Regions from separate parts of the Pseudoclavibacter sp. RFBG4 genome, predicted to be linked through region 1. Evidence: predicted binding sites of a transcription regulator. Region 1 holds the regulator's gene; each other region holds the start of a gene.
What was found. The regulator HspR, encoded in region 1, represses chaperone genes until heat shock. The targets are predictions, from matches to a motif close to AAGTTGAGTCNNNNNGACTCAACTT.

Region 1 (10,698 bases):
CACTCGGCCCTCAGCTGGTACGCGGTCAACGGCATCTACAGCGCCACGAAGGCCGCACTCTGGTCGGCGACGAACTCGCTGCGCCTCGAACTCCAGCCAGCAGGCGTGCACGTCGTGGGCGTCCACGTCGGCTGGGTCGACACGGCCATGGCGGCGCACACGGATGACCCGAAGACCGACCCGGCCGTGCTCGTCTCGAAGGTCTTCGACGCGAGCGAGGCCGGCGAGTACGAGGTGCTCGCCGACGAGACGTCGGTACAGCTGAGGGCAGGACTCAGCGCCCCGCTCGAGGCGGTCTACCCGCAGCTCAGCCGGGCGACCAGCTAGCAGCTCGCAGCACGCACGACCTGGGAGGGGCGCCGCCACCAAGCGGCGCCCCTCCTTCGGCCGGAACCGTGATGGCTTTCGCTGACCCTGATGGGTTTTTTCCCATCACCGGTCGCCGAAACCCATCACGTGCATCCCCGAAACCCATCACCGCTCGCCGAAACCCATCAACGTCGCCGAGACCGACAACCATCGGCCACGCGCGACGCGCGCCTCAACACGAAGGTGGCGTGGCTCCCGGACAGTCGGGAGCCACGCCACTTTCGTGACAGCCTGTCGAGGCTACGATTCTGGCGTTGCGAAGACCTCGCCATCGCGAACGAACGTCAGCGCTGCCGTGACGTCATGGGCATGCACAGCGGATGCGACTGGCGCCAGCAGCTCCGTGAGCTCACCGCTCGCGCTTTCCGCCGCGAAGAACGCATCGCGTGCTGCGTCAGCGGGTGAGGAACTCGACGGCGACCGGTGCGAACTGGTGGTGGTACTGGAAGATGCCGCCGTGGCCCGAGTCGGAGTACATGACGAGCTCGGAGCCGGCGATGCGCCTGTGCAGGTCGTTGGAGAGCACCGACGGCACCATGCGGTCGTTGTCGCCGTTGGCGATGAGGGTCGGCTGCGTGAGGGTCGAGAGGTCGGAGGGCGCGGAGCGTCCGTAGCGCTGGATGGCCTTGAGCTGCGTCTGGAACGCCTTCAAGCTGATCGACTTGTCGCGGTCGCCCGTGCGCTCGGACAACCGGGCGACGAACGCTTTCGCGGCCCGCTTGCCCCGGTCGTCGCGGTTGAAGAACAGGAACTCCTTGATGTCGGAGCGGGTGAGGATGGAGCGCACGAGGTCGAGGTAGGTGACACCGACGACCTTGTCCATGTCCTTGCCGCCGCGCGGACCGGTGCCCGTGAGCACGAGCCGGCGCACGAGGTCCGGGTGCTTGACGACGAGGTCCTGCGCGATCATCCCGCCCATGGAGAACGAGAAGATGTCGACCTTCTCGTAGCCGAGCGCGGTGATGAACTCGTACGCGTGGTCGGCCGCTTCCTCGATGGTGCCGGGAACGACGCCCGTCGAGGCGCCGACGCCGCGCTGGTCGAAGGTGATGACGTGGCGCTTCTCGGCGATGGGGTCGACGATGCGGGGGTCCCAGTTGTCGAGCGTGGCCGCGAGGTGCACGAAGAAGATGACGGGGATGTCTTCCTTCGGACCCAGCTCGCGGTAGGCGTAGCTGATGCCGCCCACGGTGATGCTCTTCGCCGGGGCGAGCGCGTAGGAGGTGACGACGGGCTCGTTGGATGCAGTGCTCATGATGTTCTCTCTTGAAACCTTGAGGGGGTTGGTGGGGTGTGACCGCTGATGGTCAGCGGTTGCTGATGACTGCCTTGCCGCGAATGCCACCGTCCCTCAGCGATTCGAGCGCGTGCACGGTCTCGTCGAAGGGGAAGACTCTTCCCACTGTGGGCTTGATCGCTCCACGCTCGATGAGCGCGGAGATCTCACGCAGCTGCTCGCCGCTCGCGCGCATGAAGAGGAAGCGGTAATCGACGCCGAGTCGTTTCGCCTGCTTGCGGACCTTGCCGCTGAGCCCGGTGATCGCGAGGCGCAGCACGGGGTTCAGGCCGGCACTCCGGGCGAAGTCGGGGGTGGGGGGACCGGAGATGCCGACGGCGATTCCGCCAGGCCCCAGGATGCGGAGCGACTTCTCGAGGTTCTCGCCGCCGAGGCTGTCGAGCACGAGGTCGTAGCCGCTGAGGAGCTGCTCGAAGTCCTCGTTGCGGTAGTCGATCGTGTGGTCGGCGCCGAGCTCGCGAGCGAACGCCGCGTTGGATGCGCTGACGGTGGTGGCGACCTCGGCCCCGAGGTGCTTCGCGAGCTGGATCGCGATGGATCCGACTCCGCCCGAGCCGGCGTGGATGAGGACCTTCTGCCCGCGCTGCACGTTGCCGATCTCGACGAGCGCCTGCCAGGCGGTGAGGGCGACGAGCGGGAGCGAGCCCGCCTCTTCCATGGAGATGGACGACGGCTTGGGCGCCACATCCGCTTCGTCGACCGCGATGCGCTCGGCGAACGTGCCGATGCGGTGGTCGCGGGGCCTCGCGTAGACCTCGTCTCCCGGACGGAACCCGCGAACCGCGGCGCCGACCCGCAGCACCGTTCCGGCGACATCGTGCCCGAGGGTCAGCGGCAGCTTGTACGGCAGGATCTGCTTGAACTCGCCGATGCGGATCTTCTCGTCGAGCTGGTTCACGCCGGCGGCCTGCACCTGGACAAGCACGTCGTGCTCTCCCATGATCGGCTCCGGGATATCGGCCTCTCGCAGGGACGTCTTGTAAGTGGAGAAGGTGAACGCTCGCATGGGTGGGACTCCGGATTCGGGTTTGCGTCGGTGAATCGCCCCGCCATTTGCCGAGCGTACTCAATTCTGAGTCAACTCATTAACTATGTCAACCAGCCTCATCCAGGGACCCCCGATCCCTGGATGAGCGAGCCCTGAATCGAAGAAGATCGACCCAGCAGAGTGGTTCCAGCAGCCAGACTGCACCTTCGCCTCACCGGCGGAGCGATCTCGACATCGACACCACTCAGGAGCATCCCGTGCCCAAGAACCGCGACATCCCAGTTCCCTCCCTCACCGGCCAACTCGCCCTGGTCACGGGTGCGAGCGACGGCATCGGCATCAACATCGCCGCGAGGCTCGCCCGCGCCGGCGCGACGGTCATCATGCCGGTCCGCAACCGCGCCAAGGGCGAGAAGGCAGCCGCGCGCATCCGAGGCGCGAACCCGGATGCGAAGCTCGAGCTGCGCCAGCTGGACCTCTCCTCGCTGGCATCGGTCTCGGCCCTCACCGATGAGCTCGTCGAAGACGGGCGCCCCATCAACATCCTGATCAACAACGCTGGCGTCATGACACCACCCGAGCGACGCACCACGAGCGACGGCTTCGAGCTGCAGTTCGGCACCAACCACCTCGGCCACTTCGCCCTCACGACCGGACTGCTCCCCCTCCTCAAGGAGGGCGAGGCGCACGTCACGACGCAGATCAGCATCGCCGCCAACCAGGGCGCCGTTCACTGGGACGACCTGAACTGGGAGCGCAGCTACAGCAAGATGGGCTCGTACAGCTCGTCGAAGATCGCGACCGGCCTGCTCGGGATGCACCTGCACCGCCTCAGCGAGGCGAACGACTGGGGCATCCAGAGCAACCTCTCGCACCCTGGCGTCTCCCCCACGAACCTCCTCGCCGCACAGCCGGGCATGGGGCGAGCCAGCGACACCACCGAGGTCAAGGTCATCCGCCTCCTCTCGCGGGTCGGCATCACCGGCACCCCGCAGAGCGCTGCCCTCCCCGCAGTCCTCGCGGCCACGAGCCCCGGCGCGAAGGGTGGCCGCCTCTACGGCCCGAAGGGCCCAGGCCACATCGGCGGCCGCCCGTCCGAGCAGAAGCTGTACTCGCGCGTCGCGAGCGAAGCGGATGCGCGCCGCCTGTGGGAGCTCTCCGAACAGCTCGTCGCCGAGCACGTCGCCCGCTAGCCTCGCCTCATGGACAGAGCCCAGCTCGCCGATTTCCTCCGCAGCCGCCGCGAGGCGCTGCAGCCCGAGGACGTCGGCCTGACGAAGGGACCCCGCCGCCGCACGCAGGGGCTGCGGCGCGAGGAGGTCGCTGCACTCAGCGACATGTCGGTCGACTACTACAGTCGCCTCGAGCAAGGCCGCGGCCCCCAGCCGTCGGAGCAGATGCTCGCCGCCATGGCGCGTGGCCTGCGGCTGACGGCCGCGGAACGCGACCACCTCTTCCACCTCGCCGGCCACCAGGCACCTCGCCGTGCCATCGGCGGCGAGCACGTGGCCCCCGGCCTCATGCGCATCCTCGACCGCCTGGCCGACACCCCAGCGCAGGTCATGACGGCCATGGGCGAGACGCTCGTGCAGACACCGGCCGCGCGTGCCCTCTTCGGCGACGAGACCCGCTTCGCCGGCAACGCCCGCAGCGTCGTCTACCGCTGGTTCACGGCACCCGGCACCCGCGACGTCTACCCATCCGCCGACCACGAGAAGCTGTCTCGAGCGTTCGCCGCGGATGCTCGCGGCTTCGCCGCCCAGCAGGGGCCAGGCTCTCGAGCGCAGCGGGTCGTGGATGCGCTCCTCGCCGAGAGCCCGGAGTTCGCCGCAATCTGGGCCGACCACGAGATCAACGCGACGCACGAGCTCGAGAAGCGAGTGCAGCATCCAGAGCTAGGGGTCATGGAGGTGCACTGCCAGTTCCTCGTCGACCCCGCGCAGCACCAGACGCTGCTCGTGCTGACGGCCACGCCTGGCACGGAGAGCTACGACCGGCTGCAGCTGCTCTCGGTCATCGGCACGCAGCGCCTCACCTCCGACGCCTGACACCCGGCGCCCTGCGTCCGACATCCGGCACCCGACAACTGGCGTCCGACGTCCGACATCCGGCACCCGACAACTGGCGTCCGACGTCCGACGTCCGGCGCCCTGCACCCGAACGCGCGCGCCCAGGCCGTGGAGTTGTGGCTTGTTGCTGCTGCGCGACGTCGCCACGACATCACGCCACAACTCTGCGGTGGCCGTGACCCTGCTCGGGGCGGTGGCCGTGACCCCGCTCGGGGGCGGGGGCGGGGGCGGTGCGCATGCTTCCGTCGCGTTCGCTGTGTCGGTACACAGTGGATGCGCATGCGCGGCACCTAACCTGGCGGCGCCGTCGGAGATACAGCTCCGGCGGCCGACGACTGCCGCGGGCGAGCGACGCCACGCGGACAACCAGACGACAAAGGAGTTGCGACATGACAGATTTCACCGGACGCTCAGTGGTCATCACCGGCGGCGCGGGCGGCATCGGCGCGGCGACAGCTGAGGAGTTCCTCAAGCTGGGCGCACGCGTGGCCCTGGTCGACCTCTTCCCGGAGCCCCTCGAGGCCGCGCGTGAACGCCTCTCGGCGCACGGCGAGGTCATCGCGATCGCCGCGGACGTCACCGACGAGGCCGACGTCGAGCGCTACGTCGCCGCGACCGTCGAGGCGTTCGGCACGATCGACGTGTTCTTCAACAACGCCGGCATCGAAGGCGCCGTCGGCCCGCTCACGGAAGCGAGCGTCGACAACTACGAGAAGGTCTTCGCCGTCAACGTGCGCGGAGTCTTCCTCGGCATGAAGCATGTCCTCAAGGTCATGACCGAGCGCGGCAGCGGCAGCATCATCAACACGTCCTCGGAGGCGGGCCTCGACGGGGCGCCAGGCGTCTCCGCCTACGTCGCGTCGAAGCACGCCGTGGTCGGCTTCACGAAGTCCGCCGCGCTCGAGGTCGCCCCGACCGGGGTGCGAGTCAACAGCATCCACCCGTCCGGCGTGAACACGCAGATGGTTCGGCGACTGGAGGAGGGCTTCGGCGGCGGCGACACGGAGGCCGCGAAGGCCGGGTTCCAGGCGGCGATCCCGATGGGCCGCTACGCCGAGCCGCTGGACATCGCTCGAGTCGTCGTGTTCCTCGGCTCCGACGAGGCGTCGTTCGTGACCGGCGCGCAGTGGCGCGTCGACGGCGGCAACGGAGCCCGCTAACCCCGCGCGCCGCACCCCACACCCGCGCCCCGAGCCCCGCGCCCACCCGACGCGAAGAGGTCAGTTTCGCCCCACCCTGGGCCTCAGGATGGGGCCAAACTGACCTTTCGGCGCTCGAGACGCGGCTGGTTCGGCGGGATGCGGCGCGGCAGGCGGCGGGCGCGGGCGGCCGGCGCGCGCGGCGCGGAAGGCGGCGGGCGCGAAGCGGGCTCGGGAGCGGCGCTCGGGAGCGGCGCGCGCGGCGCACGAAGCGGCGCGAACGCCGAAAAGGTCAGTTTGGCCCCATCCCGGGCCTCAGGATGGGGCCAAACTGACCTTTCGGCGCTTGAGACGCGCGTGGTTCGGCGGGATGCGGCGCGGCAGGCGGCGAGCGCAGCCACAGGAGCGCGGGCGGCGCGGGCTTACGCGTCCGGCGGCCGCTTGGCGCGGGGAGCGCGCGAACGCGGTGCGGAGGCTTTCGCGCGGCTGCGCTCCGGCCGCGGCTCGTCGGCGTCGGCTTCGTCCTCGGCATCGTGGATGCGCGCCGGCCGCCACACGACGACCTCGGTGCGGCGGGCCGTGCGGCGCCCGTGGGCGAGGGGCACGACATCGCCGCGCTCCCCGGCCGCGAAGATGCGACCGCCGAGCCTCGTGAGGCGCTCGTCGGCGAGTTCCGCCTCGAGCGCGCGGACGCGGCGGCGCAGTCCCAGGACCTCGCGCTGCAGCTCGAGCACGCGGGCGATGCCCTCGAGGCTCACGCCCTCGTTCGACAGCACCGCGATCTCGCGAAGCTGCGCGACGTCGCGGAGCGAGTACCGCCGCACGCGCCCGGCCGTGCGCCGAGGCGTGACGAGGCCCATCCGGTCGTACTGGCGAAGCGTCTGCGGGTGCATGTTCGCGAGCTCCGCCGCCATGGCGATCGCGAAGATCGGGGCGTCCTCGTCGAGGTCGGAGGGGAATGCCATGGGCGCCCCCTACCTGCCTTGGCGCGCGAGACGCAGCAGGTCCTCGCGAGGGCTCTCGTCTCCGGATGCGGCGACGAAGTCGGCGAGGGCCTTCTCCTGCGCGCTCGACAGGTGATTCGGCACGGCCACCTCGAGGTGCACGAGCAGGTCGCCCTTGCCCTTCTTCGACTCGATGCCTCGGCCCTTCACTCGGAGCGTCTTCCCGTTCGGCGTTCCCGGCGCGACCTTGACGCGCACGGTCTTGCCGTCGACGGTCGGCACCTCGATGGTGGCGCCGAGCACTGCCTCAGCGAAGGAGACCGGCACGGTCACCTCCAGGTTGAGGCCCGAGCGCTTGAAGACGGGGTCGGGTCGCACGGCGACGGTGAGGATGAGGTCTCCGGCTTCGCCGCCGTTCGGGCTCTGCCCGCCCTTGCCGCGGAGGCGGATCTTCTGCCCGTCCTCGACGCCGGCGGGAACGCGAACCTTCACGACCCGCCCATCCTGGCCCTGCAGCTCGACCGTGTCGCCGTGGATGGCGGTCATGAAGCTGAGCGTCGTGGATGCGCTCTGGTCGCGCCCCTTCTGCGGTCCGGCCTGGAACCCGGCGGGCCCACCGGCGCCGCCGCCGAAGCTGCCTGCTCCGAAGCCGCCGCCCCCGCCGCCGAACATGGAACCGAGGAGGTCCTCGAAGTCGGCGTTCGACGCGCCGCGGCGTCCGCCGCCACCGTTGAACATGCCTCCGAACACGTCCTCGAAGCCCGCGCCACCTGGACCGCCTGGCCCCTGCTGGAAGCGGGCCCCCGAGCCCATGGCGCGCATCTGGTCGTACTCGGCGCGGTGCTCTGGGTCGGAGATGACCGAGTAGGCCTCGGAGATCTCCTTGAACTTCGCCTCTGCCGCAGTGTCGCCCGGGTGCGAGTCAGGGTGATACTGACGCGCGAGCTTCCGGTACTGCTTCTTGAGGTCTTTTTCGTCTACGTCCTTCGATACGCCGAGCACCGCGTAGAAGTCCTTGTCAAACCAATCCTGACTGGCCATATGGTCCTTCTGTTCCTAGGGATGAGCACGTGTCTTCCGGATGAAGACAAGAGGGGGCCCGCAGCTGCGGTGCCCCCTCCCGTGTTCGATCGGGCGGATGCGCCGATCGCGGTGCTTATGAAGCGGGTACGAAGACGGCTGCCTTCGCGACGCGGACGACGCGCTCGCCGATGGTGTAGCCGCGTTCGACGACGTCAGCGATCGTGTCGCTCGTGACCTCGGGGTTCGGCAGCTGCGCGATGGCCTCGTACCGCTGGGGGTCGAAGGCGTCTCCGGCTTCACCGTAGGCGGTGAGGCCGAGGCGCTCGACTGCGGTGCGCAGCTTGTTGGCGATGACGGCGACCGGGGTGTCCTCGATGAGGTCGCCGTGCTTCTGGGCACGGTCGAGGTCGTCGAGGACGGGGAGGAGGGACCGGAGCACTTCCGCCTTGGTGGCGTCGTAGGCCTCGGTCTTCTCGCGGTCGGTGCGGCGGCGATAGTTGGCGTACTCCGCCTGGACGCGCTGCAGGTCGTGGAGGCGCTCCACTGCGAGATCGCTCTCGCCGGGGGTGCCTTCCGTTGGCGCGTCTTCTGCACCTTCGCCGCTGAGGAGCTTCTCGAGATCCTCGACGCTCAGGCCTTCAGCCGCGGCTTCAGCAGCCTGGCCGGCGGCCGGGTCGGCGTCGTCCGGTGTGGACTCCGCCGACTCGGCCCCAGCAGCCGTGCCGAGGTCGCGAACTTCGCCAGTCTCCGGGTCGATCCGACGCTTGTCGTTGATGATCGGCTCGTTTGCTTCTCCCGAGTTCTCGGGGCCGCGTGCTTCTGACTCGTTTCGCTCTTCAGCCATGGTTACTTCTTGTCCTTGTCGTCCTCGTCGTCCACGACCTCGGCGTCGACGATGTCATCGTCGGCTGCCTGGTCTCCGGCGGGTGCGTCGGCCGCGGGGGCCTCTGCTGCCTGCTCAGCCTGGGCTGCGGCGTAGATGGCCTCGCCGAGCTTCGTCTGGCTGGTGTTGAGCTTGTCGAGCGCCGACTTCACGGCCGCGTCGTCGTCGCCTGCGAGGGCCGTCTTGAGCGCGTCGACATCGCCCTGGACCTCGTTCTTGACGTCGGCGGGGAGCTTGTCGTCGTTCTCGGTGAGCACCTTCTCGACCTGGTAGACCGTGGTCTCGGCGATGTTGCGCTGCTCGGCGCCTTCGCGGCGCTTCTTGTCTTCTTCCGCGTGCTCTTCAGCCTCTCGGACCATGCGCTCGATGTCTTCCTTGCCGAGGCTGGAGCCGCCGGTGATCGTCATCGACTGCTCCTTGCCCGTGCCCTTGTCCTTTGCGGAGACGTGCACGATGCCGTTGGCGTCGATGTCGAACGTGACCTCGATCTGCGGCATGCCACGGGGTGCCGGTGCGATGCCGGTGAGCTCGAAGGTGCCGAGGTTCTTGTTGTCGCGGGTGAACTCGCGCTCGCCCTGGAAGACCTGGATCTGCACGGACGGCTGGTTGTCGTCGGCCGTCGTGAAGGTCTCGCTGCGCTTGGTCGGGATGGCCGTGTTGCGCTCGATGAGCTTGGTCATGATGCCGCCCTTGGTCTCGATGCCGAGGGAGAGGGGCGTGACGTCGATGAGGAGGACGTCCTTGCGCTCGCCCTTCAGCACACCAGCCTGGAGTGCGGCGCCGACTGCGACGACCTCATCCGGGTTGACGCCCTTGTTGGCTTCCTTGCCGCTGAGCTTCTTGACGAGCTCGGCGACGGCGGGCATGCGGGTGGAGCCACCGACGAGGACGACGTGGTCGATCTCGTCGACCTTGATGCCGGCTTCGCGGATGACGTCTTCGAACGGCTTGCGGGTGCGCTCGAGGAGGTCCTTCGTGAGGTCCTCGAACTTCGCACGCGTGATGCTCGTGTCGAGGTTCGCGGGGCCGTTCTCCGTGAGGGAGAGGTAGGGCAGCTGGATGCTGGCGCTGGTGGAGCTGGAGAGCTCCTTCTTCGCCTGCTCAGCGGCTTCCTTGAGGCGCTGGAGCGCGATCTTGTCGTTCGCGACGTCGACGCCGGTCTGCGACTTGAACTCGGTGATGAGGTACTTGACGAGACGGTCGTCCCAGTCGTCGCCGCCGAGGCGGTTGTCACCTGCGGTGGAGCGCACCTGGATGGTGGAGAAGTCGTCGTCCTTGCCTACTTCGAGGAGGGAGACGTCGAACGTTCCGCCACCGAGGTCGAAGACGAGGATGAGCTCGTCTTCCTTGCCCTTGTCGAGGCCGTACGCGAGTGCGGCGGCGGTGGGCTCGTTGATGATGCGGAGCACGTTGAGGCCGGCGATCTCGCCGGCTTCCTTCGTGGCCTGGCGCTCGGCGTCGTTGAAGTACGCGGGGACGGTGATGACCGCGTCGGTCACCTTGTCGCCGAGGTACTGCTCTGCGTCGCGCTTGAGCTTGCCGAGGATGCGCGCGGAGATCTCCTGCGCGGTGTACTTCTTGTCGTCGATGGCCTGGGTCCAGGTGGTGCCCATGTGGCGCTTGACGGATCCGATGGTGCGGTCGACGTTCGTGACGGCCTGGCGCTTGGCGGTCTCGCCGACGAGGACGTCGCCGTCCTTCGTGAATGCGACGATCGACGGGGTGGTGCGGAAGCCTTCGGCGTTTGCGATGACCTTGGGCTCACCACCCTCGAGGACCGAGACGCAGGAGTTCGTGGTTCCGAGGTCGATTCCAACAGCACGTGACATATGTGGTTCTCCTTTTGTAGTGCTTGTCTGTTCTGAGTCTTCGTCGGCTCTGGTTCTGTGCTCCGAATCGGAGCCATTAAGACCTGAGCCGTCTGCGCTCAAGTTTACTCAGCACGGTGCACGCGTCAAGCTGGGCGGCTGAGAGTTGAGTGGGAAC
Region 2 (10,698 bases), on a different contig from region 1:
CGATTTGTGAAGATGTCTTTCGTCTCCGGCGTGTCACCGACCGGATGGTGCCCCCGCCGCGGCACTGAGGCCCGCGGGCGTGTGCTCGGGACAGTGGAGTGCGCGCTCGCCGCAGTCCGCACAGGCGACGAAGCGTTCCCTGCAAGAGGGGTCGCTGCAGTTCTGGGTGCGGTGCGTGGGCCTCTCGCATTCGCGGCAGCGGCCGAGGACGTCGGTGTCGGGGCCGAACTCGAGGTGCTCGCGAGCGTCGAAGACCGCGAGGGAGCCCTTCCAGAGTCCCTCGTTGCCGAACTGCTCCGCGTACCGGACGATGCCGCCGTCGAGCTGGTACACCTCGCTGAAGCCGCGCTTGAGCATGAGCGCTGAGAGGACCTCGCAGCGCACGCCTCCCGTGCAGTAGGTGACGACGGGCTTGGACTTGAGGTCGTCGTACTTGCCCGATTCGAGCTCGGCGATGAAGTCGCGGGTGGTTCCGGTCTCCGGAACGATGGCGCCCTCGAAGCGGCCGATCTGCGCCTCGATCGCGTTGCGGCCGTCGAAGAAGACGATCTCGTCGCGCGATTCGACGAGTGCGTGCAGCTCGTCGGGGGCGAGGTGGGTCCCGCCGCCCTTGACGCCGTGCTCGTCGACCTCGAGCTCGCCCGGCGCCCCGAAGCTGACGATCTCGTCGCGCACCTTCACGCTGAGGCGTGGGAAGTCGAGGCTCTGTCCCAGCTCGTCGAGTCCAGTGCCCTCCGACCACTTGTAGTCGGCGTCCTTGAAGGCCGCGTACTCCCGGGTGGTGCGCACGTAGCGCTTGAGCGCGTTCAGCTCGCCGCCGAGGGTGCCGTTGATGCCGTCCTTGGAGATCAGGATGCGCCCACGCAGCCCCAGGGACGCCGCGAGGTCGCGCTGCCAGAGGCGGATCGCCTCCGGGTCGGCGAGGGGCGCGAAGGCGTAGTAGAGCACGATCTTGGGGACAGCCATGAGGACGATTTTAGGTGAGGGCGCGTGCTGGCCAGGGGCAGACGTTCCGTCCATCATGCGAAGGGATCTCAAGTGCGGCCAGCCGGCCAGCAGGGCCAAAGACAGCCCTTGGTGTTGGATCGAAGAGGTATCTCACAGATCATCTGCTGGTCGGTGGAGCCGTGTCGTCAACTCGCGTATTTGTTCAGAAAAACCTTCTGGGTGCCGAAGGATCCGCAAATATTCCCAGTTTGTCTTGTGTGGGCCGGGTCTGCCTCTATTATCACGCAGGTGACTGAATTTAAATTGGAGCCCTCTTTTCCTAGTGAACGCCGCCAATGGCGCGCCTCATTGGTTCAACTCATAGCCGTCAGCCTGATTGCCCTTCTGCTCTACTCTCTACCGTTGGTCGTGCCGTTTCAGGCGGCCCTGTCGTCGACTTCATCCGTCGGTGATTGGGAGGCGCTCGGAACAGTTTTCACGACTATCGGAGCTTCGGTTCTCGATGGGGGTGTTGATGCCTTCAGTGTGGTGGTCACATTGCTCGCCGGTTTGTATGTCCTCGTGGCCGGCGGGCAACTATCCGGCTCGTTGGCGATCCCAAAAGTGCAGCGCATTCTCGCCACGGCGGCGATATCACTTGTTGGATTCTTGTTTCCGGCGCTTCTTTTCAGTTGTATTGCGGTTTTGAACCAACCGGCCGAGCTCGGAAAGTTCATGCTTGTCGCCCCACTTGGGGCGGTGGTTGTAGTTCTGGCGACGCTCCTTGGCGAGTTCGTTGTCTACACCTCGCAAGAGCAGCTTCGCGCGAATATGGCGGCAGTTGCTAGGTCAGAGTCACTGATTCAAGGAATTGCCGCGAAACGTGAGGTGATGGTCACCTCGGGAGTCGTTGCTGTGAGCTGGGTGCAGGCTATAGGGCAAGCGAACATATGGCGGCGTCGACTCAGGATCGTTTTTGCTTCGTCACTCCTCGCAACGCTCGCGAGTGCGGTTCTAGCTGGCGCTTTGCTTGCTATCCAATACTTGAATTCACAGATCTACTTTCAGTTCTGGATGAACTCGAATCTCGTGGTTCTTCTGGCGGGATTTATTCTATCCGTGGTAGTTGCAATGCTCTCCGGTGAGTCGGCGCGAGAGCGCTGGGCGAGTGATACGTCATTCTCGAAATACGTTACCCGTGTGGCTATGGGTGCCGTGCTTTTCTTAATTCTGGCTTTTGGTTTTCTTCTCGGCATGTCGTTGGCTGAAAATCATGGATGGCTAGTCGGTTCGGTGTTCATTGTGACTGCCTGTGGACCGAGCCTTTTCATCTCGATCTCCACCCTGCTGCCAAACTCTCGCATCGGACTCGTTGGAATGCGACAAGCGGAACTCGATCTTGAGTCTCGGGTTAGATCGGGTCGAGCGAAGATCGCGATACTTGAACGAGACCTCGAAGAGCGAGCGGCTAGTTCAAGCGACTTGCGCGAGAGTTTCCTGAGGCGAGTATTTCGCAGCTTCGGCTATCAGAAAGTGGATTCTAGGTCCAATGAGCGAAGATGAGCAGGATCTCTGACCGCTGATAGGTGAGGATCGCTCCCTCGCGAGTTGCGGAGTCGCGTTGATTCGAATTTCTCATAGGTCGCTATCGCACTGGCCGCGAGTCGCGGCGTGTGTCGGGAGGATCGAATGTCCGTGGGTCTGCGTACCCTTGCGGCATGCCAGATCGGGTCATGTCGCTCTATCGGCCGGCGTCGCCGGTCGATGTGCAGCAGACCCTGTCTCCCCTCATGCGGGGCAGGCGAGATCCGACGTGCTGGGTGCATCCGGTGTCGCGCGACGTGTGGCGCACGTCCCACGCGCTGGCGGGAGGCGCGACCACGGTGTTCCGCCAGGCGCGGGAGGGGGTGCGGGTCGTGTCGTGGGGTGCGGCTGCCGAGATCGCGGTCGACGAGGCTCCCACGCTGCTGGGCTGCGACGACGACTGGAGCGAGCTCCGTCTCGACGCTCTGCCGGAGCTGGCGGATGTGCGGCGTCGGAACGAGGGGCTGCGGCTCCCGAAGTCGGGTGCGGTGTTCGAGGCGCTGAGCGCGGCGATCATCGAGCAGAAGATCACGGGCCTCGAGGCGCATCGCGCGTGGGACATCCTGCACCGCGACCACGCCGACGCGGCGCCAGGGCCGGCCGGTCTCGTGCCGCGGCACATGCGCCTGCCGCTCACGCCGGAGCAGTGGCGGCGCATTCCGAGCTGGGACTGGCACCGGGCCGGCGTCGACTACTCGCGGTCCGGCACGGTGATCCGCGCGGCGACGGTCGCCTCGGCGCTGGAGCGAACGAGCAGCCTGCCGACGGGGTCGGAAGAGCCGCTCCGCCGTCTTCGCTCGATCGTGGGCGTCGGCGTGTGGACGGCCAACGAGACCGTGCAGCGCTCGCATGGCGACCCCGACGCTCCGAGTTTCAGCGATTACCACATCCCCAACATGGTCGGGTGGGCGCTCGCGGGCTGCGACGTCGACGACGACGGCATGCGGGAGCTGCTCGAGCCGTGGCGCGGACACCGCGAGCGGGTCGTGCGGCTCATCAAGCTCGCGGGCAACCCGCGCCCGAAGCACGGCCCCCGTATGACCGTGCAAGACCACCGCTCCCACTGAGCTCTGCGCCCGGCGCCGACCTGCGCCGACCTCCTCTGAGGGGTGTTCGCCCACGGCTGAGGGGGTTTTCAGCAAACTTTCTGGCACTCGATGGGGCAGAGTGCTAATTTTCTGCTCAAGGAAGTTGACACCAGTCGACTCAAGTTCACCGCACCGTCTCGCGCTGACGAGCGTGCGTACAAGGAAGGGAAAACGACATGGCACGCGTCTTCGATCCGTTCCAGGAGATGGAACGACTTTTCCAGGGAGCACCGAACAGCCCGCGTTCGATGCCCATCGACCTCTACCGCGAGGCCGACCACTACATCCTCACCGCCGACCTGCCCGGCATCGACCCGAGCTCGATCGACGTCGACCTCGACGGCCAGCAGCTGACGATCCGCGCCGAGCGCAGCACGGTCAACGCCGAGGGCGCCAAGTGGCTCGTCCGTGAGCGCAACGGCGGCAGCTACCTCCGCCAGTTCACGCTCGGCCAGGGGCTCGACACCGAGCGCATCGCGGCGAGCTACGAGCACGGCGTGCTGACCGTGACCGTGCCGGTGAGCGAGCGCGCGAAGCCACGCAAGATCGAGGTCGAGAGCGGCACGAAGGTCGAGACCATCCAGGCCTGAGCGGCCCGGTGATCGCAGCTTCGTGATGCGGTCCCTGTGACGCAGAGAGGGGCAGCGCCAGCCGGCGCTGCCCCTCTCTGCGTGTCCCCGCGTCTGTGGGGCGGTGCGTCTCTGCGCTGGTCCTCGACGCGCGCTCGCGCCTTCGTTCGCGTCAGGCGGCGTGGAGTCCCGTTCCTGCCTCTTCGGTCTCGCGGGCGAGCTTCGCGGCCGCCGCGTAGCGGCTGCGGAGCGCCGAGTCAGGGGCGGGCTCGAGGCGAGCGATCGTCTCGACGGGCCAGTCCGGACGTGTCCCAGTCGCCACCCAGGCAGCCTGGCGAGCCGCGCCGTCGGCGACGTACTCGCCGGGTGCCGGGATCTCGACTGGCACGTCGAAGAGCGTCGGCGCGACGGCGCGGACGCCCTCGCTCAGCGCTGCACCGCCGATGAGCATGACTCGCTTCGCCTCGACGCCGAGCGCACGGTGGGCGTCGAGTGCCTGCGCGAGGCTGCCGAGCATGCCCTCGACTGCGGCCCTGGCGAGGTTCTCGCGGGTGAACGAGCCGCGGGTCATGCCGAGGAGCGACGCGGTCGCATCCGGCAGGTCGGGGGTGCGCTCGCCGTCGAGGTACGGCACGAACGCCAGACCGCCAGAACCGACGGGGGCGGATGCGGCCAGTCGACCGAACTCCTCGTGGTCGACGCCGAGCACCTCGGCGGTCGTGTCGATGACACGTGCCGCGTTGAGGGTCGCGGAGAGGGGAAGGAACGCTCCCGTCGCGTCCGCGAACCCGGCCAGCCCACCGCGGGGGTCGACCACCGGTCGGTCGGCGACGGAGAAGACGGTGCCTGAGGTGCCGATCGAGACGACGACATCGCCCGCGCGCGCGTTGAGGCCGAGCGCCGCACCAGCGTTGTCGCCGGCGCCCGCGGCGACGAGCGCGCCGGCCGGCGTCTTCCCCGCGACCTCGTCCGGTCCGAGCACACGGGGCAGGATGGCGTCGTGGCCGAGCGCCGCGATGAGCAGCTCGCGGTCGTAGTCGAGCGTGAACGGCGACCAGTAGCCGGTCCCCGACGCGTCGGAGCGGTCGGTCGTGAGCTTCGTCAGGTCTGGGCCGAGGGGGCTCTCGCCTGCTGGGCCGTAGCCGAGGAGGCGCCACGTGAGCCAGTCGTGGGGGAGGGCGACGGCCGCGACGCGCGCCGCGTTCTCGGGTTCCGCATCCCGCAGCCAGCGCAGCTTCGTGATGGTGAACGAGGCGACGGGCACGAGTCCCGTGCGCTCGACGAGCGCATCCTGGCCGAACTCGGCGATGAGGTCGCGTGCTGCGCCTGCGCTGCGGGTGTCGTTCCAGAGGAGGGCGTCGCGGACGACACGGCCCTCGGCGTCGAGGGCGACCATGCCGTGCTGCTGGCCTGCGACGGAGATCGCCGCCACGTCGTCGAGCCCGCCTGCGGCCTCGGTCGCGCCCTGAACGGCAGCCCACCAGTTCGCCGGGTCGATCTCGGTGCCGGGGAGGTGAGCGGCGCGCCCCTGGCGGACGAGCGCACCCGTCTCCGCATCGCGGATGACGAGCTTGCAGCTCTGCGTACTCGAGTCGAAGCCGGCGACGAGCATGGTGGTCTGCTTTCTGTAGGGCGAGTGCTGTGTTGAGGTTCAGGCGCTGGTCGAGCATGCACGACAGAGCTGGGGCGGATGCACGCGCGTGGTGAGTGCATCCGCCACAGCTCTGCGCGGGGGGACGGGGAACCCGTCAGTCGGTGGGACGTGGGCTAGCCGCGTGCGCCCATGAGGTGCTCGAGCGCGAGCTGCTGCAGGCGCACGAAGCCGAAGCCCTTGCCGTTGAAGTACGCGTCGGCGTCGAAGTCCTCGAAGGCGGAGCGGTCGGCGAGGAAGTCGTCGTAGGTCTCGCCCTCGCCGAGCGTGTTCGTGGACAGCTCGTCGACGCGGGACGCCGCGAGAGCCTCCTGCACCTCGGGGTCGGCGCGGAAGGCAGCCGCGCGCTCCTTGAGGAGGAGGTAGGTGCGCATGTTCGCTGCCGCCGACTCCCAGACGCCCGTCTCGTCCTCGGTGCGCGAGGGCTTGTAGTCGAAGTGACGCGGGCCCGTGTAGGTCTGGCCGCCGTTGGGGCCGCCGTTCTCGAGCAGGTCGACGAGCGCGAACGCGTTCTGCAGGTCGCCGTGGCCGAACACGAGGTCCTGGTCGTACTTGATGCCGCGCTGGCCGTTGAGGTCGATGTGGAAGAGCTTGCCCTGGTAGAGGGCCTGCGCGATGCCTGCCGCGAAGTTGAGGCCGGCCATCTGCTCGTGCCCGACCTCGGGGTTCACGCCGACGAGCTCCGGGCGCTCGAGGGTCTCGATGAAGGCGAGTGCGTGGCCGACTGTGGGGAGCAGGATGTCGCCTCGGGGCTCGTTCGGCTTCGGCTCGATCGCGAAGCGGATGTTGTAGCCCTTGTCGGTGACGTAGTCGCCGAGGAGGTTGACGGCCTCGCGGTAGCGCTCGAGGGCCTGGCGGATGTCCTTCGCGGAGTCGTATTCCGCACCCTCGCGGCCGCCCCACATGACGAACGTCTCGGCGCCGAGCGACGCGGCGAGGTCGAGGTTGCGGAGGACCTTGCGCAACGCGAAGCGACGCACGTCGCGGTCGTTGGAGGTGAAGCCGCCGTCCTTGAACACGGGAGCGGAGAAGAGGTTCGTCGTGACCATCGGAACGACGAGCCCGGTCGCATCCAGTGCACCACGAAGGCGGGAGATCTGCGAGTCGCGGACCTCGTCACTCGAGCCGAACGGGAAGAGGTCGTCGTCGTGGAAGGTGAGGCCGTAGGCACCGGCTTCTGCGAGCTTCTCGACGACGTGCACGACGTCGAGGTCGGCGCGCGTCGGGCCGCCGAACGGGTCGGTCCCGTTGTAGCCGACGGTCCACAGACCGAATGAGAACTTGTCTGCGGGGGTGGGAGTCAGAGACATGGGAGTCCGTTCTAGGTATCGTCGTTGATAAGTTCCAGAGAGCAACATATAGCACTTCGTTGTGTCACTTCCACCACCAGTTCCCGATGGGACAGGGTTCGGATGGCCCCTGGGGCTAGTTTTGTCACGAATCTGACACGGGGTTGCACAACCTGACCCAAGTGGGTATATGTTTGGCGCGACAACTTAGGGCAACACATTTCAGAGAGGAAATGACCGTCATGTCAGCAACGAAGAAGTTGCTCGGTCTCGCAGTCGTTGGAGGCCTCGCACTCGGTCTCACCGCATGCGACGCGCCAGCAGACCCAGCAGCAACCGGCGAAGCAGGAGCAGCAGTCGAGGTCGAGAGCGTCGGCATCTCGATGCCCACCCGCGAGCTCGAGCGTTGGATCAACGACGGAGCGCAGCTCCAGAGCAAGCTCGACGAGGCAGGCTTCACGACCGACCTGCAGTACGCCGAGAACGACCCGGACACGCAGATCTCGCAGATCCAGAACCAGATCGCATCCGGAGTCGACGTGCTCGTCGTCGCCGCCATCGACGGCTCGGTGCTCGCACCGGTGCTGCAGGATGCGGCTGACGAAGGCGTCACGATCATCGCCTACGACCGCCTCATCAACGACACGGAGAACGTCGACTACTACGCGACGTTCGACAACTACGCGGTTGGCAAGCTCCAGGGCGAGTACATCGTCGACAGCCTGGACCTCGAGAACCAGCCCGGCCCGTTCTACCTCGAGCCCTTCGCAGGCAGCCCGGACGACAACAACGCCAAGTTCTTCTTCTCCGGAGCCTGGGACGTCCTCAAGCCGTACATCGACGAAGGCAAGCTCGTCGTCGGCTCCGGCAAGTCGCCGGCATCGAACGACGACTGGGCCTCCGTCGGCATCCAGGGCTGGGAGAGCGCTGGCGCTCAGGACGAGATGGAGACCCGTCTCGCCTCGAACTACGCCGACAAGAAGGTCGACGTCGTCCTCTCGCCGAACGACAGCCTCGCCCAGGGCATCGCGGAGGCGCTCGTCTCCGCCGGCTACACGCCCGGCTCCGAGTGGCCCATCCTCACGGGTCAGGACGCTGACAAGGCATCGGTCACGAACATCCTCGCCGACAAGCAGTCGATGACGGTCTGGAAGGACACCCGCCTCCTCGGCGACCAGGTCTTCGCCATGGTCGAGTCGCTCAAGGCAGGCACCGAGGTCGAGGTCAACGACACCGAGAGCTACGACAACGGCGTCAAGGTCGTTCCCTCGTACCTCCTCGACCCCGAGGTCGTCACGAAGGACACCGTGCAGGAGAAGCTCATCGACAGTGGCTTCCTCAAGGCATCGGACGTCGGACTCTAACGAGTCACCGACACCACACTGAACGCGCTCGGGCTGGCTGTGCCCCCACACCAGCCCGAGCGCGCTTCTGTTGCAGCTCGCGCCCTCGAGGCGCAGCAGTGCCGAGCGTTGACGCTCGGAAAGTGAGACGGAGCAATGGTGCAAGACGACACAATCCTGAAGATGTCGAACATCGTGAAGGAATTCAGCGGTGTGCGAGCCCTCGCGGGCGTCGACATCGAAGTCCGTCGCGGCGAGGTGCACGGCATCTGCGGCGAGAACGGCGCGGGCAAGTCGACGCTCATGAAGGTCCTGAGCGGCGTCTACCCGTACGGCACCTTCGAGGGGACCATCGAGTTCGATGGCCGCGAGGTGCGGTACAAGACCATCAACGACAGCGAGCAAGATGGCATCGTCATCATCCACCAGGAGCTCGCCCTCAGCCCCTACCTGTCGATCGCGGAGAACATCTTCCTCGGCAACGAGATCCAGCGCTTCGGCGTCATCGACTGGGACGAGACCAACCGCCGTGCGGCGGAGCTGCTCAAACGGGTCGGCCTCAACGAGAACCCCGCAACCGTCATCCGCGACATCGGCGTCGGCAAGCAGCAGCTCGTGGAGATCGCCAAGGCGCTGTCGAAGGACGTGAAGCTGCTCATCCTCGATGAGCCCACCGCGGCGCTCAACGACGAAGACTCCGCGCACCTGCTCGGCCTCATCGAGCAGCTGCGCGAGCAGGGCATCACGTCGATCATCATCTCCCACAAGCTCAAGGAGATCCGGCGCATCGCAGACCGCGTCACGATCATCCGCGACGGGGCGACGATCGACTCGATCGACATGACCGAGCCGGATGCGACCGAGGGTCGGATCATCCGCGCCATGGTCGGCCGCGAGCTCTCCTCCATGTTCCCGCCCCGCGAGGCGGTCATCGGGGAGGAGAAGCTGCGCGTCGAGAACTGGACGGTGCACCACCCGGCCGACCCGAGCCGCAAGGTCGTCGACGACGTCTCGTTCCACGTGCGCGCCGGCGAGATCATCGGCTTCGCAGGCCTCATGGGCGCAGGCCGCACGGAGCTCGCCATGAGCATCTTCGGGCGCAGCTACGGCACGAACATCTCCGGTGAGGTGTACAAGTCGGGACAGCTGATCTCCACGAAGACGATCAACGAGTCCATCAAGAACGGGCTGGCCTACACCACCGAGGACCGCAAGCACCTCGGCCTCAACCTCATCGGCGACATCCAGGCGAACATCTCCGCGGCGGCGGAAGGCAAGGTCTCCCGCTGGGGAGTCGTCGACGGCATCAAGGAGAACGGCGTCGCCGAGGGCTACCGCAAGTCCATGAACATCAAGACGGCGAGCGTCGCGACGCTCACGGGCAAGCTCTCCGGCGGCAACCAGCAGAAGGTCGTGCTCAGCAAGTGGCTGCAGACCGACCCTGACGTGCTGTTCCTCGACGAGCCCACCCGCGGCATCGACGTCGGCGCGAAGTACGAGATCTACGGGCTCATCAACAAGCTCGTCGAGCAGGGCAGGGCGGTCGTCGTGATCTCCTCCGAGCTCCCCGAGCTGCTCGGCCTCGCCGACCGCATCTACACGATCTCCGAAGGACGCCTCACGGGTGAGGTCTCCAGGGAGAACGCAACACAGGAACTGCTCATGCAGTACATGACCGCTGGAAAGGACGAGTCGTGACCACCACGAACACCGAGGCCGCGAACGAAGCAGGCACCCGGAAAGTGAGGATGTCGGTCGACGTCCGCCAGTACGGGATCCTCGGCGCACTCGCCGTCATCATCATCCTGTTCCAGATCCTCACCGGCGGGAAGCTCCTGCTGCCCGCCAACATCAACAACCTCATCCAGCAGAACGCGTACGTGCTGATCCTCGCGGTCGGCATGATCATCGTCATCATCGCTGGCCACATCGACCTGTCGGTCGGCTCGGTCGTCGCCGTCGTGGGCGCCATCACGGCCATCGCCATCACCCAATGGGGGCTGCCGTGGTTCGCGGCCGTGCTCATCGGCCTCGCGGCCGGGGCGGTGATCGGCATCTGGCAGGGATTCTGGATCGCCTACGTGGGCATACCGGCGTTCATCGTGACGCTGGCGGGCATGCTGCTCTTCCGAGGCCTCACGCTCGTGCTCCTCACGGGTGGAACGATCAACGCGCTGCCCGACGAGTTCGTCGCCATCGGCAAGGGCTCGCTGCCGCAGTCGATGGGCACGATGCTCGGCGGACACG
Region 3 (10,698 bases), on a different contig from region 1:
CGTGAGGGTCAGCGACGACCAGGGCTTGACCTCGACGGTGTAGAGCCCGTCCCCATCCGGCGAGATCTCGCCGATGGGGGTGAGGTAGTTGTCGTTGTAGGCCTGGCCGTCATCCGCGGCGCGCGTCTCCCAGAGCTCGGCCGTGCGGTCGGCCCCGAGCTCCATGTTCTTGGCTGTGATGCGGTAGGTCTTCGTGAAGCTGCTGTCGTTGATGATGACGGTCGAGAAGTCGCTGGCGTCGGGTGCCGCCAGGGTCGTGAAGGACGCGCCACCGAGGCGGGCGCCGCTCGGCGGATTGCCCTTCCCCAGCTCGCTGTCGGATGCCTGGGGGATCGCCCGCCAGATTCCAGCGGTGTTGTCGTCGTTCTCCCAGCCGAGCTTCGCGAACTTCGTGAACTGCTCGATCATCGCGAGGCCACCGTCGTAGTACAGCCAGCCGGACCACGGGTCGCGCGCGCTCACGAGCTCCTTGGAGGAGTACTGGAACCCGTCGTAGAACGAGCCGATCGCGGGCTGGAAGATGTTGAGGGTGCGTCGGGACTCGTCGAATCCGGTCGTGACCCAGTTGCCCATCTCGAGGGCGCTGTTCGGGCCGCCGAATTCGGTGCCCGTTCCGCCCCGCTCGTCGCTGTTGGTGTTGTTCGGCCGGTCCGCCGAGTTGGAGAACGTGGACTGGCCCTCCGAGTTCCAGACCTCCTTGTCCAACTCCTCGGCAACCTTCTTGAGGTTGCCGGCGTTGTCGTCGGCGCTCGAGTAGTGGAAGCCCACGATGTCGACGGCGTCACGCAGCGAGGAGTCGCTCGGGGACGTCATCTGGTTGCCGAAGGACACCGGCGGAGTCCCAACCGTGTCGGCGGCGACCGTCTCGATGGATCGGTAGAGGTCCCGTTCCTGATCCGAGGCGAAGCCGCTGTTCGGGTCGCCCGCACTCGCACTCTCGTAGCCCTTGTCGTCGCCGCGGAGCCAGCCGGAGAAGTCCTTGTAGAGCTGGACCTCGGGGTTGCTCGTCTCGTTGGCATCCGGGTTGATGGAGTCGACCATGATGCCGTATTCGCGGTACGCGGCGAGCACGGTGTTCTTGAACCAGATGTACTGGGCGGCGTGCGTGGTGGCCCAGGCCGGCCGATTCCAGCGCAGGATGCTGACGTGCACGTCGGCGTGCGCGACGAGCTGCGCGTCGGCCGCGAGCTGGAAGCCGGGCTCGCGCTGCACGTTCGGGTACTCGTCGCGAGTGCGCATCGTGGCTGCGTTCGGCCCGGTGGAGGTGTTGCGGTCGTTGCCCATCTCGATCTTGATGGTGTTCATGATCGGGCGGTCGCCCCCGAACAGCGTCTCGATCAGCTCCCAGTACTTCTCCGGATGCTGCGCCTTGTAGTCGAGGAGCAGAGCGCTCGTCGAGTTGGCGGTGAGCACGCCGAAGCCCTTGAACGTGAGGCCGTTCACGTTCTCTGCGGCTGCCGCGACGTCTGCGCCGTCCACGGTCACGGAGACGGGATCCGATCCCGCGGCCTGGGCGGACGTGGGGGCGACGAGAACCGGCGCGATCATCGCCACCGCCGTGGCCGCGATGAATGCCAGACTCATCCGCCGCCTGCGGACCCTGCTCGTGCTCGTGACTCGACCGAGCCGATGGTCCTGAGGCATGTGCGCTCTCCGTTCTGTGCGCTGTCCGCGCGGGCTCGTTCGTCGAGTGCGCGGCGGGCACGACTGTGTGCTTCCGAGCTGATCTTGAAGTGGGGTCGGAGAAAAGGCCAGCAAAACGAACAGAACCGTTCATGCTCGACGCGATACGAACATGTCTGTACGCTCGGATTCGTGGACGACATGCCGCCGTTCGGTCTCCTGCGTCGAGAGCGGATCCTCAACGAACTGCGGCGGGCAGGATCCGTCCGCGTCGCCGCGCTCGCGCAGCAGCTCGAGGTGTCCGAGCTCACGATCCGCCGTGACATCACGCACCTCTCCGATCGCGGTCTCCTGACCAGAGTCCACGGCGGCGCGACGCTGCGGAGTCGCCTCGACACCTCGGTGCCATCGGTCGCCGCACAGGCGACCGCGATTCGATTCAGGGTCGGCATGGTCACCCCGTCACTCAGCTATTACTGGCCGCAGGTGATCGTCGGCGCGCGGGCCGCGGCCACTGACCTCGGTGTGCAGCTCGTGCTCAGGGGTGCCAGCTATTCCGTCGATGATCAGCGCAGGCAGATCTCCTCCCTCGTCGAATCGGGCGGCCTCCACGGCATCATCGCCGCACCGGAGACGGGCGGTGCAGACGGGCGGGCGCTGCTGCACTGGCTGGAGTCCCTCCCGGTGCCCGTCGTGCTCGCTGAGCGCCACGCCTCCTCCGTCGCCGCGCTCACGAGCCTCGAATGGGTCACCACGGACCACGTCTTCGGCGGCTCCCTCGCCGCCGACCATCTCGCGTCGCTCGGGCATCGCCGGGTCGGCATCCTCACCTCGACCGGCTCCCCGACCTCCGCGCAGCTCCGGCAGGGATGGAGCGGTGCCGTCACGGAGTTCGGCCTCGAATCGGTGGTCGACGTCGACGCGAACCTCGACGACATGGACGGGCAGTCGAGGGAGGCGTTCATCGCTCGAGTGCTCGATGATTGCCGCCGAGCATCTGCGACGGCCCTGCTCATCCACTCCGACCCTCAAGCGGTGCTCGTGCAGCAGTACGCCCGCGATCACGGCTGGTCGATCCCCGACGACCTTGCCGTCATCGCCTACGACGACGAGGTGGCGCAGAACGCCGAGCCGCCCATCACGGCGCTGCGTCCTCCCAAGCAGCACATCGGGCGGCTGGCCGTCGAGACGATGGTGTCGCGCCTCGAGGAGGGTCCCCGTCGACCGGTGCAGCGCACCCGTGTCCTCCCCGTTCTGCACGCTCGGAGCTCGACCGCGACGCTCTCCTGACCGTCAGCCGCGCATCCCCATCGCCCGTTCGTGGTCGATGAGCGCCTGCCGGACGGCGATGTCGTCGGCGTGCCCCGCGAGCTTGCCGCTGGCTCGGACGATGCGGTGCACGGGCACGAAGAGGCCCACGAGGCAGGCGCCGCACGCGCTCGCGGCGGCGCGGGCGGCGCGTGGATGCCCGGCGATGGCCGCGACGTCGCCGTAGCTCGCGAGGGTGCCGGGTTCGACGAGCCTGGTCGCCCTCCACATGGCGCGGCGCAGCTCGGTGCCGTCCTGGTGGACGTCGATGGCGGGAAGGAGCGACGGGTCGCCGTCATCGAAGGCTCGGACGGCGGCGAGTGCGGCGTCGGCGTCATCGAGCTCCTGCACCTCGAGGAGCTCGGATCGGCGGCCGAAGACCGAGTACGCGAGCGAGTTCGGGCTCCCGAATCCTGAGGCGCGCACGGCCTCCGACGAGCCGGCCTTGATGATCGAGAATCGCTCGCCGAGCAGCTCGACGCTGCCGATGCGGATCGCGCCGACGTCGAGTGGGCTCTCTTCGGGTGCTCCAGGCATGACAGGAACTCTGCCACGTCGAGAGAAGTCCTGGTCAGAGGCAGTGCGGGGGCGTCGAGGTTGCGCTGGGAGTTGGCTGTGTCACCCAGCTTTGGGTGGTAATACGGCGGCCTCCAATCTAAACTTGAGTCATACCGACTCAACTCTTGATCCATCTGGGTCGGAAGCAACTTTCACGAAGGAGCCCCATGGCAAACATGCAAGGCGCTCAGGCACCAGACGAAGAGGCCAAGAGCGCACTCGAACAGTACGGAATCAACCTCACCGACATCGCCCGCTCGGGCAAGCTCGACCCGGTCATCGGCCGCGACGCCGAGATCCGACGCGTTAGCCAGGTGCTGACCCGGCGCACCAAGAACAACCCAGTGCTCATCGGCGAGCCCGGCGTCGGGAAGACCTCGGTCGTCGAGGGCCTCGCCCAGCGCATCGTCGCCGGCGACGTCGCCGAATCCCTCAAGGACAAGGAGCTCGTCAGCCTCGACATGTCCGCGCTCATCGCGGGTGCCAAGTACCGCGGCGACTTCGAGGAGCGGCTCAAGGCCGTCCTCAAGGAGATCACCGAATCCGACGGGCGCATCATCACGTTCATCGACGAGCTCCACACCCTCATGGGTGCTGGCGGCGGAGAGTCGAGCATCTCGGCAGCGAACATGCTGAAGCCCATGCTCGCTCGCGGCGAGCTGCGCCTCATCGGCGCGACAACACTCGACGAGTACCGCCAGTTCATCGAATCGGATGCGGCGCTCGAGCGACGCTTCCAGCAGGTGTTCGTCGGCGAGCCCAGCGTCGAAGACTCGATCGCGATCCTCCGCGGCCTGAAGGAGCGGTACGAAGCGCACCACAAGGTGTCGATCGCCGACCAGGCGCTCGTCGCCGCCGCCGCGCTCTCGAACCGCTACATCACGGGCCGGAAGCTGCCGGACAAGGCGATCGACCTCATCGACGAGGCTGCCTCGCGCCTGCGCATGGAGATCGACTCATCGCCGGTGGAGGTCGACACCCTCCAGCGGCAGGTCGACCGTCTCCGCCTCGAGGAGCTCGCGCTCAAGAAGGAGCACGACGACGCCTCCCGGCAGCGCCTCGCCACGCTCCGTGCCGACCTCGACACGAAGAACGCGCGCCTCGGTGAGCTGAAGGAACGCTGGAGCATCGAGCGGGCATCCCTCAACCGCATCGGCGAGCTCCGCGAGGAGCTCGACAACATCCGCGTGCGCGCCGACCGTGCGCAGCGCGAGGGCAACCTCGAGCTCGCCTCCCGGCTGCTCTACGGGGAGCTCCCCGGCATCCAGAAGCAGCTGCACGAGGCTGAGGCCACGGAAGGCGGCGGGCCCAAGCTCGTCAATGACCACGTCACGGCCGAGGACATCGCTGGGGTAGTGGCCGCGTGGACCGGCATCCCGGTCGGCAGGCTGCTGCAGGGCGAGATGGAGAAGCTCCTCCACCTCGAGGCCGAACTCGGCAAGCGACTCGTCGGGCAGGAGAAGGCGGCGGCGACGGTCGCGGATGCGATCCGCCGCACGCGTGCGGGCATCGCAGACCCCGACCGCCCCACGGGCTCCTTCCTCTTCCTGGGCCCCACCGGAGTCGGGAAGACGGAGCTCGCGCGAGCGCTCGCGGAGCTGCTCTTCGACGACGAGAAGGCCATGATCCGCATCGACATGTCCGAGTACGGGGAGAAGCACTCCGTCGCCCGGCTCGTCGGCGCCCCTCCCGGATACGTCGGCTACGAGCAGGGCGGGCAGCTCACCGAGGCCGTCAGGCGCAGGCCATACTCGGTCGTGCTGTTCGACGAGGTCGAGAAGGCGCATCCCGAGGTCTTCGACATCCTCCTGCAGGTGCTCGACGACGGGCGCCTCACCGACGGCCAGGGACGCACGGTCGACTTCCGCAACGTCATCCTGATCCTCACCTCGAACCTCGGCTCGCAGTACCTCATCGACCCGCTCCTCACCCCCGAGGATCGGGAGGAGAGCGTCATGGCTGCCGTCCGGCACTCGTTCAAGCCCGAGTTCGTGAACCGACTCGACGACATCGTCGTGTTCAGCGCCCTCTCGCAGGATGAGCTGGCGCAGATCGTGGCGCTGTACATCGACCGGCTGCAGCGCAGGCTCGGCGAGCGTCGCCTCACGATCAAGGTCGACGACGACGCCAGGGCCTGGCTCGCCGAGCGAGGCTACGATCCCATCTACGGGGCCAGGCCGCTGCGTCGACTCATGCAGCGCGAGATCGACGACCGCCTCGCGAGGGCACTCCTCGCGGGCACGGTCCGCGACGGCGACACGATCTCCGTCGTCGTGGCGAGCGACGGCGAGTCCCTCAACGTGCAGTCCACGACCCCGCACACCGCGGCTATCGAGTAGGGCGTCTGGCGCTTGGCGTTGGAGTCAGTGTGAGTCCCAGCGGCACTCCCAGCGTCAGAAGAGTGAGCCAGATGCAGGTTCCTGTCCGGGGGAGCCTGCATCTGGCTCACTCCTGAGCGCGGGTGAGCGCCCTGAGAAACGCAGGGGGAGCCCCAGGGTGCGCCCCGTGAGGAGGCAGGGTGACGGGGCCGGGAGGTCTCTGGTGGGTAACTCGGGCGCGTCGCTCGCCGCGTGCATCCGCAACCGCGCTTATCTTGAGCGGCATGGAGCACCTGCGCTGGATACTGCCACTCATCGCCGCGCCCGTCGTCGCCGTGCTCGGCATCGTCGGCGTCATCGCCCTCTCGCTGCGGCGGCTCACGTCCGCGCCCGTCGCGAGCGATGACGTCATGGTGCTGTTTGGACGCGACGCCTACCAGTTCTTCCTCGGCACGCTCGTGCCGCTTGTGCTCCTCGCGTTCATCGTCGGCCTCATCGCCTACGCCGTGTACGCCGTCGGCACCACGTTCGGGTGGATCGCGCTCCGCGAGACGCCGCTCTTCAAGACCTGGACGCTGCCGCTGCTCTTCTCGCCGGCCGTCGCCGTCATCGCCTTCTTCGTCGTCGCCTTCATGCCGTTCGTGGCAGGACCGAGCGAGGCGCTCGTGCCTGTCGTGAGTGCACTCGGAGCCTTCATCGTCTGCCTCGCGGTCGCGGGCGCGCTGTGGTTCCGCGGCACCCTCGGAGCCCGCGCCAGCAGGCGCGCCGTCGCGGACGCGACCGCGACCGGCGAGGTGGGCGTCACCGCCTGACCCTTGTCCGCGATCCCGCACCCTGGTGGTGCTTTCGCTTTTGGGTCGAGCGGGGGAGGACTGACCTGGCCGAACGTCGGCGGATCGACATACGTTTGCGTCATGACGACGAAACGGGGCGCACAGGTCGGTCGCTTCATCTGGCTCGGGCTGCTCGTCGCCCTGGTCGGGTTCGGGCTGGGCGCTGCACCCCAGTCGCTTGAACGCCTCCACGCAGCCCAATCGGCAGACGGGCTCGCGTTCAGCTTCGCCACGCTCGCGTACTTCCTGCTCCTCCCCGCCGCGCTGCTCGCCCTGGTGATCCTGGCGACGTACGTCGTCCGAGTCGACCTCCTGCACGCTGTAGAGCGACGCTGGGCAGCCCGGAATCACGGCGATGGCGCCGATGCCGAGCGGTGGAAGCGGCGAGGGCGCTGGCTCGTGCCGCTGCTCGTCCTCGGGGCCGTGTTCGTGGTCATCGCGGCCATCGTCTCCCTGGTGCTCTCCGGGTTCGAGGGAGCTCCGTCATCGGGTGACGAGGTCGGCCGCTCCTTCACGGGGCTCGGCTTCTCACTGCTCTTCTGGGCGTGCACGCTCTTCGCGGTCCTCCTCCTCTTCGGCCTGGGCCGCGCGTCCTTCCGAGGGGCTGCCGAGAATCGCCGCGAGAGCAGGCACCGCCGCGGCAAGTACACGAGCCGGGAGCGCGAGCGGCTCGACGCGCAGAGGTACTCCCACGACCGACTCACGGCCGCCCTTCGCTTCAGGGATGAGCTGCTCGAGCAGCGCATCCCGCAGACCGTCGAAGTGTGGGACTTCCGCGCTTCACCGGACGAGGTGTTCTTCCAGGATGCACCGGCGACCTACGCCCGCTACTACGGGCGAGACGTCAGCTACTCCACCACCTCGGGTTTCTTCTTCGGCAGCCCGGCCTTCGTCGCGGCCGGGCTCGCCGTGAACGCACTCGGCAACGCATCCGCCCGGTCGAGCGCTGAGCGAGAAGCCGCGGAGCAGTGGCGAGAGTGGCAGACGGCGAGGGTCCTGGTCTCGAACCAGCGGCTGATCTGCTTCGCGGGCGGGCGGTGGCTGTCGTTCTGGTATTCGGGGGTCGTCGCGAGCTACCCGTCGTTGCGCGAGCGGTCGCTGGTGCTGCAGTTCGAGGGGGCGGAGCCCTTGATGCTCGTCGGCGATCACGTGCCGGTCGCGATCATGATGGCGACGTATTCGATGCACGGGGCCCGAGGGCTCGCGGGGCACCCCGACCTCGTGGCCGCCGCGGAGGCTCTCCAGCCCGCACCCGCACCCGCGCCTGCGCCTCGGTCGGAGTGACGCGAAACCCCTCGGGCCGGCGCCCGCCGCGCTGCGCCCGGCGCCCGACGCCCGCGTCCCCCTGAACGCCGAGAGTTGACTTGTGGTCGTCAACCGCGAGGGTTGACGACCATAAGTCAGCCCTGCGGTTCGCGGGGCCCTGCAGCATCCGGGTTGGAGTCGCGCGGATTCCGTGGGTGCTGGAGCGCAGCATGCTGCGCGAGGCGCGGCCCCGGGCCCCCGGCCCCAGGCGCCGAGGGCTGAGTTGTGGTCGTCAACCTTGAGGGTTGACGACCACAAGTCAGCTCTGGGGCTCGCCCCGTTGGGAGCCAGTCGGCGATCGGTCTACTCGTCGAAGATGATGACCTGTCGCACGGCCTGCCCGTCGGCGAGCTTGTCGAGGGAATCGTTGATCTCCGACAGCCGGATGCGTCCCGAGATGAGCTCCTCGACGGGCAGCTTGCCGTCGCGCCAGAGCTGCGCGTAGACGGGAATATCGCGAGCCGGGACTGCCGATCCCAGGTAGGAGCCCACGATGGTCCGGGCCTCTCCGGTGAGCCCGAGCGGAGCGATCGATGAACGCGCATCCGGTGAGGGCAAGCCGACCGTGACCGTCGTGCCGCCGACACCGGTGGCGGCGACTGCGGTCTCGAAGGCGCGAGGATGGCCAGCTGCCTCGATGACGATGGGGGCTTTCACGCCGTTCTCGGCGAGTTCTGCTGGCGTGTAGACCTCGCTCGCGCCAAGCTCCAGGGCGCGGGTGAGCTTCTCGGGGTTCGCGTCCACGCCGATGACCTTGCCCTTCTCCAGCGAGACGGCCGTGAGGAGGGCCGCCATCCCGACGCCGCCCAGGCCGACGATCATCACGGTGTCGCCGTCCTGCGGCTTGCCCGCGTTGATGACGGCGCCGCCACCGGTGAGCACCGCGCAGCCGAGCACGGCGGCGATCTCCGGCGGCACGTCATGCCCGATGGGCACCACCGACTGGCGGTTGAGCACCGCGTGCGTCGCGAATCCGGAGACGCCGACGTGGTGGAAGATGTCCTTCCCGTCGCGGTGCAGCCGGAAGTGCTCGCCGACAAGGTAACCGGCGTTGTTGGCGACGCTGCCGGGGGTGCACGGCAGCTTCCCGTCGGTCTTGCAGTTGTCGCACTCACCGCAGCGGGGGAGGAAGACGGTCGTCACCTGCTCGCCGATCTCGAGGTCGGTGACGCTCGAACCCACCTTCTCCACGATGCCCGAAGCCTCATGGCCGAGCAGCATGGGCGTCGGCCGTACCCGGTTCCCATCGACGACGGACAGGTCGGAGTGGCAGAGCCCTGCCGCCCTGATGCGGATCAGGACCTCGTCGGGTCCCGGATCGTCGAGTTCCAGCTCGACGACCTTCAACGGCTTCGACTCCGAGTACGGCCGCGGCAGGCCGATCTCCTCGAGGACTGCTCCCTGGATGTTCATGCTGACTCCTTCGTCGATACATGCGGTGGATGCTGCGGCCCGGGGTGGGCTCGGTTCAGTACGATTTCGGCAGCCCGAGCACCTTCGTGGCGACGAAGCTGCGGACCAGGTTGTTGTTGATGGGGGCGACGGAGAACATCCGAGTCTCCCGGAACTTGCGTTCGACGTCGTATTCGTCGACGAATCCGTAGCCCCCGTGCGTGTCGAGGCACATGTTGGCGGCTGCCCAGGACGCTTCGGAGCTCAGCAGCTTCGCCATGTTCGCCTCCGCGCCGGCGGGCTCACCCGCATCGAAGCGTGCGGTCGCCTCGTCCCGCATGAGCTCGGCCGCGCGAACCTTCATGTAGGCGTCGGCGATGGGGAACTGGACGCCCTGGTTGGTGCCGATGGCGCGTCCGAACACGTGGCGGGACTTGGCGTAGGAGACGGCGCGCTCGATGAACCAATAGCCGTCGCCGATGGCTTCGGAGGCGAGCAGGATGCGCTCGGCGTTCCATCCGTCGAGCACGTGCCGGAAGCCGTTGCCGACTCGTCCGATGACCGCGTCGGCGGGCACGCGGACGCTTCGGTAGGTGACCTGGTTTGTGGCGTAGTTGAACATGGTGCGCACGGGGGTGACGAGCAGGGCGTCCGGCTGCTGTGCGCGGATCTCGCGAAGGTCGAGCAGGAACAGCGTGAGGCCGTCCGTGGTTCCCTTCGGGGTCTCGGAGGTGCGGGTGAGCACGAGTGCGAGGTCGGACTCCTCGAACCGGCTCGTCCAGGTCTTGTGGCCGTCGATCACATAGCTGTCGCCGTCGGGGGTCGCCGTGGTCGTGATGGCGAGGGTGTCCGAGCCGGCGTCCTCGGTGATCGAGAACGCCTGGAGGCGGATGCTGCCGTCTGCGATGCCGGGGAGGTAGCGGTCCTTCTGCTCGTCGGTGCCGTGCCGCAGCAGCGCGGCCATCGTGTACATCTGCGCGTGGCAGGCGGCGGAGTGTCCTCCGGAGCGGTTGATCGCCTCCATGACGCCCGTGGCGGCGTCGATGCCGTAGCCGCCACCGCCGTACTCGCGGGGGATCATGACGGAGAGCAGGCCGGCAGCTCCCATGGCGTCGACGAATTCCTGCGGATAGCGGCGCTCGCGGTCGGTCTCACGCCAGTAGGCGTCGTCGAATTCGTCGCAGACCGCTTCAGTGCGCGCACGCAGGGCTGTTCTGTCGTCGCTGGCAGTCCGGCTTGTCACAGCTGCTCTCCTTCGATCAGGGGCGGCACTCGCAATAGGGCGACAGGCCGTCAAATATTTTTCGGATGATCGCCAACATAGCAAGGCTGAGAGCGGGCTACAAGGTATTGACCCCTTG

Region 2: the regulator HspR is predicted to act here: its motif matches at 3,700-3,724, upstream of C5E10_RS01740 (Hsp20/alpha crystallin family protein).
Region 3: the regulator HspR is predicted to act here: its motif matches at 3,590-3,614, upstream of C5E10_RS01130 (ATP-dependent Clp protease ATP-binding subunit).

Annotation. Positions count from the first base shown of each region.
Region 1 is NZ_PSYC01000003.1:33,656-44,353, reverse strand. Features, by position in the region: gene C5E10_RS01005 (SDR family oxidoreductase) at 1-327, shown strand, start outside; gene C5E10_RS01000 (alpha/beta fold hydrolase) at 764-1,624, opposite strand; gene C5E10_RS00995 (NADP-dependent oxidoreductase) at 1,677-2,672, opposite strand; gene C5E10_RS00990 (SDR family oxidoreductase) at 2,912-3,847, shown strand; gene C5E10_RS00985 (helix-turn-helix transcriptional regulator) at 3,857-4,702, shown strand; gene C5E10_RS00980 (SDR family NAD(P)-dependent oxidoreductase) at 5,113-5,883, shown strand; gene C5E10_RS00975 (heat shock protein transcriptional repressor HspR) at 6,285-6,827, opposite strand; gene C5E10_RS00970 (DnaJ C-terminal domain-containing protein) at 6,837-7,847, opposite strand; gene C5E10_RS00965 (nucleotide exchange factor GrpE) at 7,963-8,673, opposite strand; gene dnaK (molecular chaperone DnaK) at 8,676-10,541, opposite strand.
Region 2 is NZ_PSYC01000007.1:4,706-15,403, forward strand. Features, by position in the region: gene C5E10_RS01730 (rhodanese-related sulfurtransferase) at 34-966, opposite strand; gene C5E10_RS18770 (hypothetical protein) at 1,237-2,490, shown strand; gene C5E10_RS01735 (DNA-3-methyladenine glycosylase) at 2,646-3,578, shown strand; gene C5E10_RS01740 (Hsp20/alpha crystallin family protein) at 3,776-4,189, shown strand; gene C5E10_RS01745 (xylulokinase) at 4,341-5,780, opposite strand; gene xylA (xylose isomerase) at 5,936-7,129, opposite strand; gene chvE (multiple monosaccharide ABC transporter substrate-binding protein) at 7,351-8,472, shown strand; gene mmsA (multiple monosaccharide ABC transporter ATP-binding protein) at 8,635-10,149, shown strand; gene mmsB (multiple monosaccharide ABC transporter permease) at 10,200-10,698, shown strand, end outside.
Region 3 is NZ_PSYC01000004.1:16,637-27,334, forward strand. Features, by position in the region: gene C5E10_RS18765 (fibronectin type III domain-containing protein) at 1-1,584, opposite strand, end outside; gene C5E10_RS01120 (substrate-binding domain-containing protein) at 1,825-2,913, shown strand; gene C5E10_RS01125 (methylated-DNA--[protein]-cysteine S-methyltransferase) at 2,917-3,468, opposite strand; gene C5E10_RS01130 (ATP-dependent Clp protease ATP-binding subunit) at 3,657-5,828, shown strand; gene C5E10_RS01135 (hypothetical protein) at 6,092-6,619, shown strand; gene C5E10_RS01140 (hypothetical protein) at 6,722-7,924, shown strand; gene C5E10_RS01145 (alcohol dehydrogenase catalytic domain-containing protein) at 8,249-9,358, opposite strand; gene C5E10_RS01150 (acyl-CoA dehydrogenase family protein) at 9,414-10,580, opposite strand.